One region of the Bradyrhizobium sp. HKCCYLR20261 genome, then DNA from elsewhere that is predicted to be linked to it. Evidence: predicted binding sites of a transcription regulator. Region 1 holds the regulator's gene; the other holds the start of a gene.

Evidence for each region. Region 1 encodes LexA, which represses DNA repair genes until DNA is damaged. Its sites were predicted from a motif close to TGTTCNNNNTGTGTTCNG; they were not measured.
Region 2: ACQR1L_RS13225 (putative DNA modification/repair radical SAM protein) is a predicted target of LexA. The motif match lies at 1,882-1,899, and genes of this name have one in related genera.

Annotation. Positions count from the first base shown of each region.
Region 1 covers NZ_JBNPUZ010000006.1:379,779-386,946, reverse strand. The annotation lists gene ACQR1L_RS17185 (glutamine--tRNA ligase/YqeY domain fusion protein) at 1-680, shown strand, start outside; gene ACQR1L_RS17180 (hypothetical protein) at 693-905, opposite strand; gene ACQR1L_RS17175 (ComEC/Rec2 family competence protein) at 1,044-3,335, shown strand; gene ACQR1L_RS17170 (hypothetical protein) at 3,474-3,911, opposite strand; gene lexA (transcriptional repressor LexA) at 4,193-4,894, opposite strand; gene ACQR1L_RS17160 (molybdopterin molybdotransferase MoeA) at 5,102-6,313, opposite strand; gene ACQR1L_RS17155 (alpha/beta fold hydrolase) at 6,435-7,168, opposite strand, start outside.
Region 2 covers NZ_JBNPUZ010000005.1:126,578-133,745, reverse strand. The annotation lists gene ACQR1L_RS13235 (Y-family DNA polymerase) at 1-1,108, opposite strand, end outside; gene ACQR1L_RS13230 (ImuA family protein) at 1,008-1,796, opposite strand; gene ACQR1L_RS13225 (putative DNA modification/repair radical SAM protein) at 1,983-3,221, shown strand; gene ACQR1L_RS13220 (UdgX family uracil-DNA binding protein) at 3,326-4,807, shown strand; gene ACQR1L_RS13215 (TIGR02281 family clan AA aspartic protease) at 5,016-6,284, shown strand; gene ACQR1L_RS13210 (TfuA-like protein) at 6,359-7,168, opposite strand, start outside.

The DNA.
Region 1 (7,168 bases):
GCATCCGCGAGGAGCTCAACCGCACGGCGCAGCGCCGCATGGCGGTGCTGCGTCCCTTGAAGGTGGTGATCGAGAACTATCCGGAAGGCCAGGTCGAGGAGCTCGAGGCGATCAATCATCCCGACGATCCCTCGGCCGGCACGCGCAGAATCGCGTTCGGCCGCGAGCTCTATATCGAGCAGGACGACTTCATGGAGAACCCGCCGAAGAAGTTCTTCCGCCTGTCGCCAGGCAACGAGGTGCGGCTGCGCTACGCCTATTTCATCAAGTGCCGCGAGGTCATCAAGAACGACGCCGGCGAGATCGTCGAGCTGCGCTGCACCTATGATCCGGCGACCAAGGGCGGCAACGCGCCCGACGGACGCAAGGTCAAGGCGACGATGCATTGGCTGCCGGCCGCGCAGTCGTTGACAGCCGAGATCCGCCTCTACAACCAGCTGTTCGCCAATCCGAGCCCGAACGCGGCGGACTTCACCGCCGACCTCAATCCGGACTCGCTGGAGGTGCTGACCGACGCGCGCATCGAGCCGGCGATCGCCGAAAGCAATTCGGCCGACCCGATGCAGTTCGAGCGTCAGGGCTACTTCGTGCGCGATCCCGACTCGACGCCCGACAGGCTGGTGTTCAACCGCACCATCGGCCTGCGCGACACGTTCGCCAAGGAGGTCGCGAAGGGCTGAGGCGCGCGCCGCTCAGCCGATCGCGTCCTGGCCGGCATCGGTCAGTGTCGGCACGCCCTCGCCGAGCTCGACGAGGCCGCGCTCGGCGAGCAGGGACAGGTCCTCGTCGCTGACGGGAGAGAGGGTGAGCCGGTTGGCCTTGATGTCGCGCAGGGTCCAGCGCAGGTGGATCGCCTTCTCGAGTTCGAGGTCGGCGAAGGGGTCGTCGATCGCGTGGTCGTCCATGACCGTATAAGTCCGGGGGTGCACGAAAGTTCCCGTGCATTGCGGGATGCATCGACCGGTATTCCCGTTCCGTTCTGCTAGGCGCGCTCGCACAGCTTCCGGTAGCCTGACGCCAGTCCGGTAGCGGGTGGTGTGGGCATGGCGGGGCCGGTGCGGCCGCCAGGAGGGCGGCGCGGGTTCGCGGGCGTGATGGCCGATGTCTGGCCGCCGCGCGGCGCGCTTGCCGCCGGCTGGCCCGCGATCGGCGCCGGCGCATGGCCGTCGCTTGCCGGCAAGCTCAAGAGCTGGGCCCGGGAGGAGGCCGGCGCAGGGCGGCTGCTGCCGTGGGTGCCCGTCGCGTTCGGCGCGGGCATCGCGCTGTATTTTTCCGCCGACCACGAGCCCGTGCTGTGGGTCACCGCGGTCACCGCGGTGCTGCTCTGCGTCGCGGCCGGGCTGATGCGCCGGCATCGGCTGTTTCCGGCGGTCGTGATGATCGCAGCGGCGGCGGCCGGCTTTGCCGCCGCGACCGCCCGGACCGCCCGCGTCGCCCACCCCGTGCTGGCGCGGCCGCTGTATTCGGTCTCGCTCACAGGCTTCGTCGAAGCGCGCGACATCCGCGAGCGCAGCGACCGCATCGTGCTGCGGGTGGCATCGATGGAGAGCCCGCGCAGCAGCGTCGCGCTGGTGCGCGTGCGGCTCGCGGTGCGCAAGGGCACGGCGCCGGAGGTTGGCAGCTTCGTGCAGCTCAAGGCGCGGCTGCTGCCGCCGCTCGCGCCGGTGCGTCCCGGCAGTTACGACTTCGCGCGCGACATGTTTTTCCAGGGCATCGGCGCCTCCGGTTTCGTGATGGGCACGATCACGGCCCAGCCACCGCCACAGGAGAGCAGCTACGCCCTGCGCTACGCCGCGACCATGCAGGGCCTGCGCGATGCGATCGATGCGCGCATCCGCTCCCGTCTCAGTGGTGACGAGCGCGCCATTGCTACTGCGCTGCTGACCGGACGGCGCGACGCCATCACGCCGGATGTCAACGACGCGATGTTCGTCTCCGGCCTCGGCCACGTGCTGTCGATCTCGGGCTATCACATGGCGGTCGTGGCCGGCGTCGTGTTCTTCGCCGTGCGCGCGCTGCTCGCGCTGATCCCCGGCCTGACCATCAGCCATCCGATCAAGAAATGGGCCGCCGCCGCGGCACTGGTCGCGGCCGCGTTCTATCTGCTGCTGTCGGGTGCCGAGGTCGCCACGCAGCGATCGTTCTTCATGACGGCCGTGGTGCTGATCGCCGTGATGGTCGATCGCCGCGCCGTCACCTTCCGCACGCTCGCGGTGGCCGCCATGATCGTCCTGATCGCGGCCCCCGAAGCGCTGGTGCATCCGAGCTTCCAGATGTCGTTCGCGGCCACGCTCGGCCTCGTCGCGCTGGTGCAGTTCGGCCTGCCGAGACTGTTCGCGACCCCCGACAGTTCGACCACGCAGCGCATCGCGCTGTGGGGCGGCCGGGAACTGTCCATGCTGCTGCTGGCCTCGCTGATCGCGGGGCTCGCGACGACGCCCTATGCCGCCTTCCATTTCCACCGCATCACGCCCTATGGCGTGCTCGCCAATCTCGCGGCGATGCCGGTGGTCTCGGTGCTGGTGATGCCGGCGGGCCTGCTGGGCCTGCTCGCAGCGCCGTTCGGCCTCGATGGCCCCTGGTGGACGCTGATGGGCTGGGGCATCGACTGGATGATCGCCGTGACGCGCTGGGTGGCGGCGCTGCCCGGTGCCGTCGGCCGTATCCCGGCGTTCGGCATCGGCCCGCTGATCGCGGCCAGCCTGGGCCTCATCCTGATCGGCCTGTTGCGCACGCCGCTGCGCTGGTCGGGCGCCGTGCTGCTGGCGGCGGCCACGGCCTGGGCCGCGATGACGCCCCGTCCCGATATTCTCGTCTCCGGCGATGGCCGCGCGGTGGCCGTCCGCGGCCGCGACGGACGCCTGCATGTGATGCGCAGCGGCAAGGACGTGTTCGTCACCAAGGAATGGCTCGCGGCCGACGCCGACGCGCGGCTGCCCGCCGATTCGTCGCTTGGTGACGGCGTGTCCTGTGACGAGCAGGGCTGCGTGGTCGCGATGGCAGACGGCCGCATCGTCGCGCTGGCGCTGCGGGTCGATGCACTTGCCGACGATTGCACCCGCGCCGCGCTGGTGGTGACGGCGCGCTCGGCCCCACAGTCGTGCGAGGCTGCCGTGATCGACCGTCCGCGCCTGCAGCAGCAGGGGGCCTTGATGCTCGTGCAGAACGGCAAGGGCCTTGCCGTCACGCCGGTGCGCGCCGACGGCACGGGCCGGCCGTGGTGGCCGGCACCCGCCGAGCCCAGCGAGTTCGAGGCGACGCTGACGCCGCGCGCGCCACCGTCGCGCGCGCAGGACGCGACACCGCCTGACACGGAGCAGGCTGGAGAGGATTAGTCCTTGGGTCGAATGCAGCACACGACACCGGCGCCGCAACGGTCGGCTCCGGAGTAGAGCCGGTCGACGATTGCGGCGTCAGCGTGCGATCCGCATGACAATGAGCTGACGCTCAGCCCATCGAATGTTGCGCGTGGCTCAGGTGATGCTGATGCGGCGGATTGGCGTCGGCTGCTGCGCCGGCGCCTCCTCCGCGATCTCGCGTCGTTCGCCCGGCTGCTTGCTGACCGGCAATTGCAGCACGGTGACGCGCTGGCCCTCGCAGAGCTGAGTCACCAGCACATGGCGTCCATCCGCGAACTCGATCGCGTCGTGATGGCGGTCGGGAATGTGCTTCTCGATGGTGTTGAACTTGGCGACGCGCTCGCGGATCGTGCGGGTCCACAGCCAGCGGCTGTCGTAGCGAACGTCCTCGGCAAAGGCGAGCTCGGTGCCGGGCAGCATGCAGACCGCGACGGTCGGCTCGCTTTCCAAGGCGAAGCCGCGGGTCGCGGTGCCGCGGAACGTCGTCGAGATCAGCGTCTCGCCGACTTTGGCGGGACGGGAGGCAACGGCATGGAGGCTGTAGTCACACATCGGATCGCTCCTCGTTCAGAGATAGCTGACCCACGCTCCCCCCGGACAGGCGCAGGCCTCTATCAGAGTGGACATCGGGAGCGATGTTAGCGCGCGCTTCGCGGCAATTCTGCGCTGATCTGCAGTGCGCGCGGGCGCTGCCGATCACAAGCGTTTGAGTGTGCCGCGCTGCACATCATGATGTGCATTCTCAACTGACTCATAAATAGGCGGCCGCGAGTCCGGGCGGCTCACACCGCCGATCTGCTGGGCAGATCCGGCGGCCTCGCAGACGCCGGGACTCAGTACTTCCGGTACAGCCCGACCAGCTTGCCCTGGATCTTCACCCGGTTGGGCGGCAGGATGCGCACCTCATACGCCGTGTTGGCCGGCTCCAGGGCGATCGACGCGCCGCGGCGGCGGAAGCGCTTCAACGTCGCTTCCTCGTCGTCGATCAGCGCCACGACGATGTCGCCGGTGTCGGCGGACTCGTTGCGCTGGATCAGCGCCATGTCGCCGTCGAGGATGCCGGCGTCGACCATCGAATCGCCGCGGACTTCGAGCGCGTAGTGTTCGCCATTGCCAAGCATGTCGGCCGGCACGCTGATGGTGTGGCTGCGCGTCTGCAGCGCCTCGATCGGCGTACCCGCGGCAATCCGGCCCATCACCGGCACCGCGACGGGACGCTCACCATCGTCGAGCGCCGGTGTCGATGTGCGAACCTTGCCGAGATTGCCCTCGATCACCGACGGCGTGAAGCCGCCGCGCCGGTTGTTGGCGGCCTGCGAGAGCTCGGGCAGCTTGATCACCTCGATCGCGCGGGCGCGATTGGGCAGCCGGCGGATGAAGCCGCGCTCTTCGAGAGCTGTAATCAGCCGATGGATGCCGGACTTGGAGCGCAGGTCGAGCGCATCCTTCATCTCGTCGAAGGACGGCGGCACGCCGGCTTCCTTGAGCCGTTCGTTGATGAACCGCAGAAGTTCGTACTGTTTGCGCGTCAGCATCTCGACCTGGTCCCCGGTTGGTTGTCGTCCGAAGTTCTCAAGAGCTCTTGCGTCCCAGAGCCAGACTGGACGACCGTCATTCACGTCACCCGCAACATACTAAAAACAAATCATGAACGGACACTATCTGTTCGATGTGTGTTCTGCAATCCTAAAAATATGATGAATGGACCGAGCTTTACCGGAGGAAGCCCACCCACCGACGCCTCACCTGGGCAGGCGCAGGATCTCGCAAGGGCTGCCTGCGGGAGCCTTCGGCGCGAAGGCCGGACGGATCACCAGCGCCTGCGAAAGCGCGAGATTCCCGAGCAGAGACGAATCCTGCTGGTTCACCGGCGTGGCGATCAGCGTGCCGTCGGGGCGCTCTTCCAACTGCGCGCGCAGATAGTCCTCGCGTGAGTCGTTCGGCCCGAGTTCGCGGCCGAGCAGGGCGGTCTCGCGCGGCGGCGCGACCTCCTCGCGCCCGAGCAGGGCACGAATCAGCGGCACCAGGAACAGGATGGCGCAGACATAGGACGACACCGGGTTGCCCGGCAGGCCGATCACCCTCATGCCGCCGAGCCGGCCGTGCATCATCGGCTTGCCCGGCCGCATCGCGATCTTCCAGAACGCCATCTCGACGCCTTCGGCCTCGAGGGCTTGCTTGACCAGATCATGGTCGCCGACCGAGGCGCCGCCGGTGGTGATCAAGATATCTGCGCCGGACTCGCGTGCCCGGCGGATGCCGGCCACGGTGGCCTCCATCGTGTCGACGGCGATGCCGAGATCAATCGGCTCGGCACCCTCGCTACGCACCAGCGCCCGCAGCGCATAGCCGTTGGAGTAGACGATCTGGCCGGGACCGGGCTCGGAGCCCGGCATCACCAGTTCGTCGCCGGTCGCGAGCAGCGCCACCTTGGGCCGCCGCCGCACCGGCAGCGCCGGATGATTCATGCTGGCCGCCAGCGACAGGTCGCGGTCGCTGAGCCGGCGTCCGGCCTTCAGCAGCACCATGCCCTGGTGGAAGTCGACGCCAGCGGGGCGGATGTGCCGGCCCTTGATGGCGGCCTCATTGACGACCACATGGCCGCCCTCCGCGGTCGTATCCTCCTGGATGACGACCGCATCGGCGCCCTCCGGCACGACGCCGCCGGTGAAGATGCGCGCCGCCTCGCCAGCGCCGACCACGCGATCGAACGGCCGCCCGGCCGCGACCTCGCCGATCACCTTGAGCTTGGCGCCCGGCCTGTCGGCATCGGCCGCCCGCAGCGCGTAACCGTCCATCGCCGACATCGCCTCCGGCGGCTGCGTCCGCAGTGCTGCCAGGTCGCGCGCCAGGATGCGGTGGAATGCCTCGTCCAGCCCGACCATCTCCTCAGGCAGCGGCTCGGCGCCGGCAAGCACCGCGGACAACGCATCGGACACCGGCATCAAGGCCATCAGAGTTCCTTTGGAAGGAAGCGGACGAGTCGAGGGAGTCGCGTTCTAACCGAACGCGCAGGGCGGGGCCAAGGGGCCAATCCGACCGGTGCCTTGGGGAGCAGCCTCGCGCGGGGCGCTCTTACAATGTGGCGAGAAACCTCGTGATCAGTCCGGTGACCTCCGCGGGCTGTTCGAGGCTCGGCAGATGCGCAACACCGGTGATCCCGTGACCGGCCGCGTTCGGCATCGTCGCAGCAAGCAATCGGCTTCGCTCCTGGATATGAGGAAAGTCGAGGTCGCCCCAGATCACGAGCGCCGGCGCGGTGATCTCGCCGAGGCGCGGGAAGGCAGGTGTCACGTCGAGACTTGCGCCCACCGGCGCTGCGCGCAGCGCGGCGGCGTTCTTCTGCAGAAACATGTCGCGCAACTCGCCCGATACGCGCCCATCAGGTGCGAGCGGACCGTCGAGCCAGAGATGCGCCTTGAGCATGCTGACGCGGTCCCAATCGCGTGCCGCCTCTGCTGCGGCGACATCGCGCAGCAGCGCCGTGATGGCCGGTGGGTAGACCGGCTCTGGCGCTCCGCTGATCGATGGCGCGATCAGAACGAGGGCACGTGTCCGCGACGGCTGCGCCAGCGCGAAGTCGAGCGCGATCTTTCCGCCTTGCGAACAGGCGACAAGCGTCGCCTGCCGGCCCGGCGCGAGCGCATCGATCACCGCGAGCAAGTCGGCAACCGGTGAATGGTCTTCGATCTCTGCCACCGTCTCTCCGAAGCCGCGGCGATCGTAGGAGATCGCCGTGTGGGTGGCTGCGATGTCGTCGATCTGCGCAAGCCACATGGTGTGGTCGAACACCGCTGCATGCAGGAAGA
Region 2 (7,168 bases), on a different contig from region 1:
CCGACAGTTCGTCATTGTCGTGGACATGGGCGTCGAGATCGCGCTGCTGCTGCACCACGATCTCGCTGCGGCCGGCGGCGAGCCGGATCATGTCGAAGCCGAAGCCGGGATCGAGCGGATCGCTCAAGGCCTCCAGCCGCTCGCGGAACAGCCGGTCTATCACGGCGGCGTCCGTCACCGGCTGGCCGGTGTCGACGGCGATGATGCGCACCAAGCCGTCGGTGCGGAAGAAGCAGGCCTCGAGCCGCCGCGCGCCCTTGCCCTGCTGCGCCATCGCCGCCACCAGCATCGCCGCAAGGCTGGAGAGGCTCGCCGCGATCACGGTGTCGGTCGCGACCGGCTCGGCAAAGCGCTTGTCGACGATGTAGTCCGGCGGCACCTTGCGCGGGCTGATCGGCGCATCGGCCTCGCCCAGCGCCTGTGCGAGCACGCGGGTGAAGGCGGCGCCGAAGCGCGCGGTGATCTCGTTGCGGCCGCGCGAGGCGACGTCGCCGATGGTCTTGAGGCCGGCGCGGCGCAGGCCGAGCGTAATGGCCTCACTGCCGCCGAGCGCGGCCACCGGCAGGGCTGAGACCGCCGCCGCCTCCTCGCCATCAGCAACGATGCGGCCGTGCACCTGCCGGTTCAGCGTCCGCGCGCAGACCGCGTTGGAGGCGATCGCCGCCGACACGGTGAGGCCGTGCGCGGTCAGCGCATCGCACACCGACTGCATCAGTTTTGTCTCGCCGCCGAACAGATGCACGCAGCCGGTGATGTCGAGCGATAGCCCGTGCGGCGGATCGAGCGCCACCAAGGGCGTGAAGCGGTCGCACCAGTCGGCGATGCTCTCCAGCAGCCTGGCATCGGCGGCGAGATCGGCCTCATGCGCGACGAGGTCGGGACAGACCGCGCGGGCATTCGCCAAGGGCTGGCCGAGCGACACGCCATGGCGCGCCGCGGCCTCGTCGAGCGAATGGATCAGAAGCGCATTGGCGTCCTTGATAAGAACGACCTGCGGCTTGCCTTGCTCAAGCGGATCGGCGACGCGGCTCCGCTTGATGCGCTCGATGGGCAGGCGCGGCAGCCACAGGCTGAGGATCCGCCGCCGATTCGCTGAAACGGCACGCATCGGGCATCCACTCCATGATCCATCGTCCGGTCTGGCCGTGACGGTTACGAATGAGCTCGGCATCGAGCCGCGGCGCGCCCCACGCCATCCACGGCGCGACCTCGGACGACGGCGCGGTGCGCACCATCCAGCGCGTCTCCGCGGTCGACGGCTCCGGCGTCGCGGCGACGCGCAGCAGCAGCGCGGTCACGCCGGACTCCTGCGCTGCCAGGGTCAGCTTGCGGCTGGCGACGAGATCGAGCTTTTGCGTCTCGCCCCACACCTCCAGCATCACGCCGCCCAGCGCATCGCAGGCGAGTGCATCGGCGGCGGTGCGCAGGGCATGATCGAGATCGGGCGCGCGCACGACCACGAGGCGGCGCGGATCGAGGCCGAGCTCGGCGAGCCCGCTCATCGACAGCGCGCCGGCCTCGCGCTCGGCAAAGTCCTGCCGGATCCAGATCAGCGGCTTCCGTGCGGCGACGCGCGCGGCGAGGCCACACACGAAGCCGGTCGCGGCCGCCGCCTGGCGGCCGCCTTCCGCGAACACCTCGTGCAGCGCGCCGGTGGCGAGCCCGCCCTGCAGCACCGCGTCCGCCTCGTCATGGCCGAGCGCGACCCGGCGCAGATCATGCGCGCCATCGGCCGCTTCGAGACGGGCAATGCGGCCGCGCAGACGCGCGAGCGTATCCATGCGTGCGCCGGTCATCCGTCGCCGCTCCTTTCAATCCATCGTGCGAGTGCTGCCGTTCTTCAAAATGAATGCAGGCAGTTGAACCCGCGACGAACCTCTTTGTTCATGATACGTTCTAATATAAAGCTAACGCGTCCGAGAGAGTCAATCGGGATTGACCCGGTCCGGATTCAACGAGTGGAATCAAAGGGATTCAAAAGCATGGAGCTGCTGCGCAAACTGGAGATCCTGGCCGATGCCGCCAAGTACGACGCGTCCTGCGCCTCCAGCGGTACGGAGATGCGGGATTCCCGTGACGGCAAGGGGCTCGGCTCGACTTCGCCGGGCATGGGCATCTGCCACTCCTATGCGCCGGACGGACGCTGCATCTCGCTTCTCAAGATTTTGCTGACCAATGCCTGCAACTTCGACTGCCTGTATTGCGTCAACCGCGCCTCCTCCAACGTGCCGCGCGCCCGCTTCACGGTCGACGAGGTGGTGAAGCTCACGATCGACTTCTATCGCCGCAACTACATCGAGGGGCTGTTCCTGTCGTCGGGCATCATCCGCAGTCCCGACTACACGATGGAGCAGGTCGTCTCCGTCGCGCGCAAGCTGCGCGAGGAGCATCGCTTCCGCGGCTACATCCATCTGAAGACAATTCCGGAGGCCGACGAGGCGCTGATCGCCGAGGCCGGCAGATATGCCGACCGGCTCAGCATCAACATCGAGACGCCGCTCGAGGACAGCCTGACCAGGCTCGCGCCGGAGAAGGACCAGCGCGCGATCCGCCGCACCATGGGCCGCCTGCGGCTCAAGCTCGACGAGACGGCGGAGGCGAAGAAGACGGTGCGCCGCGCCCGGCCGCCGCGCTTCGCGCCGGCCGGCCAGAGCACGCAGATGATCGTCGGCGCCGATGCCGCCAACGACCGCACCATCCTGTCGACCTCGGCCAATCTGTACGGCGCCTACAAGCTCAAGCGGGTCTATTACTCGGCCTTCAGCCCGATTCCCGATGCCAGCCGCGCGCTGCCGTTGCAGGCCCCGCCCCTCGTGCGCGAGCACCGGCTGTACCAGGCCGACTGGCTGATGCGGTTCTACGGCTTCGACGCCGAGGAGATCGTCGAGGAGAACGAAGGCATGCTGCCGCTCGACATCGACCCCAAGCTCGCCTGGGCGCTGCGCCACCGCGACCGCTTCCCGCTCGACATCAACACCGCCAGCCGCGAGGAGCTGCTGCGCGTGCCCGGCTTCGGCACCCGCACCGTCCAGCGCATCCTCGCCACCCGACGCACCACCACGATCCGCTTCGCGGATCTGGCCCAGCTCAACGTCATCCGGAACAAGGCGCTGCCGTTCATCGTTCTCTCGGACCACCGGCCGTCGCCGTCCTTGCTGGACGGCGCCAGCCTCAGGGCCCGGCTGCAGCCGAAACCGCAGCAGCTCGGATTTGGATTTTAGCCAAGTCGTCATTGCGAGGGGCGAAGCCCGAAGCAATCCAGGGGCGACACGACGACTCTGGATTGCTTCGTCGCTCCGCTCCTCGCAATGACGTAAGGAGACAGATGCACGTCGTAACACTCGACAGCGACACCGATTTCGATGGCTGGCGCAAGGCGGCGCGGGCGCTGGCGATGAACGACGTCAGGGCGGCCGATGTGAGCTGGCGGGTGAAGGGCGCGGCGGCGGATCTGTTCGACGATCAGTCGGAGACACGGCTCCCCGATGTCCCGAAGGGCGCGTTCTCGGTGCCGGCGAGCTTCATGGAGCTCGCCGAGAGCGCGATTCTGCACAGCGATTCCAACCGCTTCGCCCTGCTCTACCGGTTGCTCTGGCGTCTGCGCACCAACCACGATCTCATGGACATCGCGACCGATCCCGATGTCGCCCAGGCCAACGCGCTTGCCCGCGCCGTGCGCCGCGACGTCCACAAGATGCACGCCTTCGTCCGCTTCCGCGAGGTCGGCCGCGAGCGCGAGGCGCGCTATGTCGCCTGGTTCGAGCCGGAGCACCACATCGTCGAACGCGCAGCTCCGTTCTTCGCCCGCCGCTTCGCCGACATGCCCTGGTCGATCCTGACGCCCGAACTCTGCGCGCATTGGGACGGCAGCCACGTCTCCTTCACACCGGGTGTGAGCAAGGCTGAAGCGCCGACCGAAGACCGGCTCGAAGAGGTGTGGCTTCGCTATTACGCCAGCATTTTCAATCCGGCACGGCTGAAAGTGAAGGCGATGGAAAAGGAGATGCCGAAGAAATATTGGCAGAACCTGCCTGAGGCCAGGCTGATCCAGCCGCTGATCGCCGAAGCCAGCCGGCGCACCTCCGTGATGATCGCAGAGCCCGGCACCGAACCGCACAAGCCGCAGAAACGCGTCGAGGAGACCGCGATGACCCGCAAGCCGAAAGCGCCCGCGCCTGCTGCTCAGACCTCACGTGATGTCGAGGCGACCGATCTTCAGACCTTGCGTGAAGAGGCTGCCGCCTGCCGCGCCTGCCCGCTGTGGAAGGACGCCACGCAGACCGTGTTCGGCGAAGGCCCTGAGCATGCGCCACTGATGCTGGTCGGCGAACAGCCCGGCGACAAGGAGGACCTCGCCGGCCATCCCTTCGTCGGCCCGGCCGGCCAGATGCTCGACCGCGCCCTGGAAGAGGCCGGCATCGACCGCTCCAAGGTCTACGTCACCAATGCCGTCAAGCACTTCAAGTTCGTGCCGCGCGGCAAGATCCGGCTGCACCAGAAGCCGGCCACGCCGGAGATCAAGGCCTGCCGTCCCTGGTACGAGCGCGAGCTCGCCGCCGTCCGCCCGGCCCTGGTGGTCGCGATGGGCGCGACCGCCGCGCAGGCGGTGTTCGGCAAGATCACCCAGGTCACCAAGAACCGGGGCCATATCGTCGACCTGGCTGAGGGCCCCCAGGCGATGATCACGGTGCACCCGTCCTATTTGCTCCGGCTGCCCGATGCGGACGCCAAGGCGCGGGAGTACGAGCTGTTCGTCAAGGATTTGAAGATCGCCGCGGCTGCGCTCAAGCGCGCGCAGGCGGCGTAACGGCGGCCCCAGCCTCCCCCTGCCCGCCGTTCGGTCCATTTTCCTCCATCGTCTCGCCTCGACAATGCAACCATGGGCTGATCGAGATCGCCGCGCGCCCGGGCGACATTCTCGTCCTGCTTGATCTCGGGAACCGCGTTCGGCATTCACAGGTGTGTGGGGATGGCGCGACCATGGTCGCGCATGAGGTTGGGGTCGAGACTGGGCGATGACGAACGATCAAGCGGCGGACAGCCGGACAGCGACGCCAACCCCTGACTTCAAGCCCGGCGACCATCGTACGACCGAATTCATCGAGCGGCGCAGCGTGCTGCCGCGGATCTTTCTCGGGCTGATCACGGCCGCAGCGATCGGCGGCGGCAGCCTGTATCTGCTGCGGCCGGACTTCGCTGCGCCTGTCGACCAGGTCATCCAGACCTTCCGCACCTCCGCGGTCGCCGAGCCCGACCGGCCGGCGGCGGCGCCGGACGTCAAACTGGAAAGCAGATTCACCGGCCTCTATCAGCGCTATGGCCTGGCGCCGCTTCCTCCGGGCATCGAGAGCGGCGCCAAGCTCAATGGCCTGCTCGCGATGCTGCAGAAGGAGCCGTGCGACAAGCAGACCGTCTTCCAGGCCTCCGTCGCCCTCGAGGAACGCCGCGAGACCCGGGCGGCCGCCGACCTCTTGAACGGCTTTTCCGACAGTTGCCCGGAAAGCACCGCCGAGCGCGGGCGCGCCGGCGAGCTGTATTATCTGCTCGGCGACTACGAGAAGGCGATCAGGCTGAGCTCCGACGTCATCGGGCGCCGCCCCGAGGTGCAGAAGCCCTATGTGATCCGCGCCCGGTCCGAGCAGGCGCTGAAGCGCTATGCAGCGTCGATCGACGACTATACGACGCTCATCAGCCTGATGCCGGACGCGAAGCTGATCGTGTCGGACGTCTTCACCAGCATGTCCGACAGCTACGAGAAGCTCGACCGTCCCTGCGAGGCGATCGGCCCGATCCAGACCTATATCGCCTTGGACAGCGAAAAACGTTCGACCCAGCCGCTGCTCCGCCGCATCGCCGCGCTGGCCGTCAAGGGCAATTGCAGCCAGGCCTATGCGACCGGCACCGCGCGCATCCCCCGCCGCTCCAACGGCGTCTCCACCGCCAAGGTGCAGATCAACGGTGTCACCGGCACCTTCATCATCGACACCGGCGCGAGCTTCGTCATGCTCACCCGCGGCTTCGCCGACAAGGCCAAGCCGCAGATGTTCAAGACCGACCCGGTCGAAATCCAGACCGCCAACGGCACCACCTCGGCCAATCTGGCGACTGTCGACAGCGTCAAGCTGGCCGGCGTCTCCGCCTCCAGCGTTCCCACCATCATCGCCAGCAAGAGCATCGGCGATGGCGTCGACGGCCTGCTCGGCATGTCGTTCCTGAGCCGCTTCACGGTCGTCATCTCGGAGCGCGAGATCCAGCTCAAGGCGAAGACGCTGGCCGAGCAGTAATGGCGCGGCGGCCCGCTGCCGGCCCGCGCGATCCGCGGATCGACCGATTCCCGCCGTCCCTCGCAACTCCGCCCTCAGGCCCTGCGCGACAGGTAGACATGCTCGCGCAGCAAGGCCTGGATCAGGGCTGCGCGATCGGAAAACCCCAGCGACCGGGCCAGTTCCGAGTCATCCTGGCTATCGCCATCGTCCGCGACGGCAGGCAGATAGCGGGCCATCAGTTCGTCCTCGCTCAGGCCATGGTCGGCCGGACTGCCGTCGCCGCGGTCGAGCTCCGTCTGTTTCAACACGTCGCATTTGTCGCGCGCGCGCGTCACCAATTCCTCGAAACGGCCGTCGATCTTCACCCAGTCGACCAGCGCGCTCAGACCGGAACCGTTGAGCCCCTTCTTGAACGATCGAATGCGCGCTTCATCCAGCATCAGCTCCAGGAATTCGGACCGGCTCATTCCGTTGCGCGCGATCCACGCCTCGAGCTGGGCCGGGTCCATCAGGTCCCTGCTCTGGCGAAACCTGATGATCTCGGCGCTCACCGCCTGCGCGTCGACCCTGATGCCGCGGCGCCTGGCTTCCGATGCAGCAAGAGAACGCGCGATGGCCTTCTCCGAGAGGTCGCTGCCGCGCACAGCCAACAGCCGCAGCTCGTCCATCAGTTGAGGCGTTCCGTCCATCCCCGCGGCCTCCGGCGAAGCGGCCGCCGATCGCTCCGCGTCCCGCATCAGCCCGTCCCACAATTGCGTGTGCTCGAACGCATAGTCGACCGTCTTGGGCTTCACCTCATCGGCCATCCGGCGCCGCATCGTCCGCAGCATCTCCAGCGCATCCTCGCGCTTCTGATCGATGCGATGGTCCGGCAGCCAGGCCTCGAGCGCATCGATATCCCG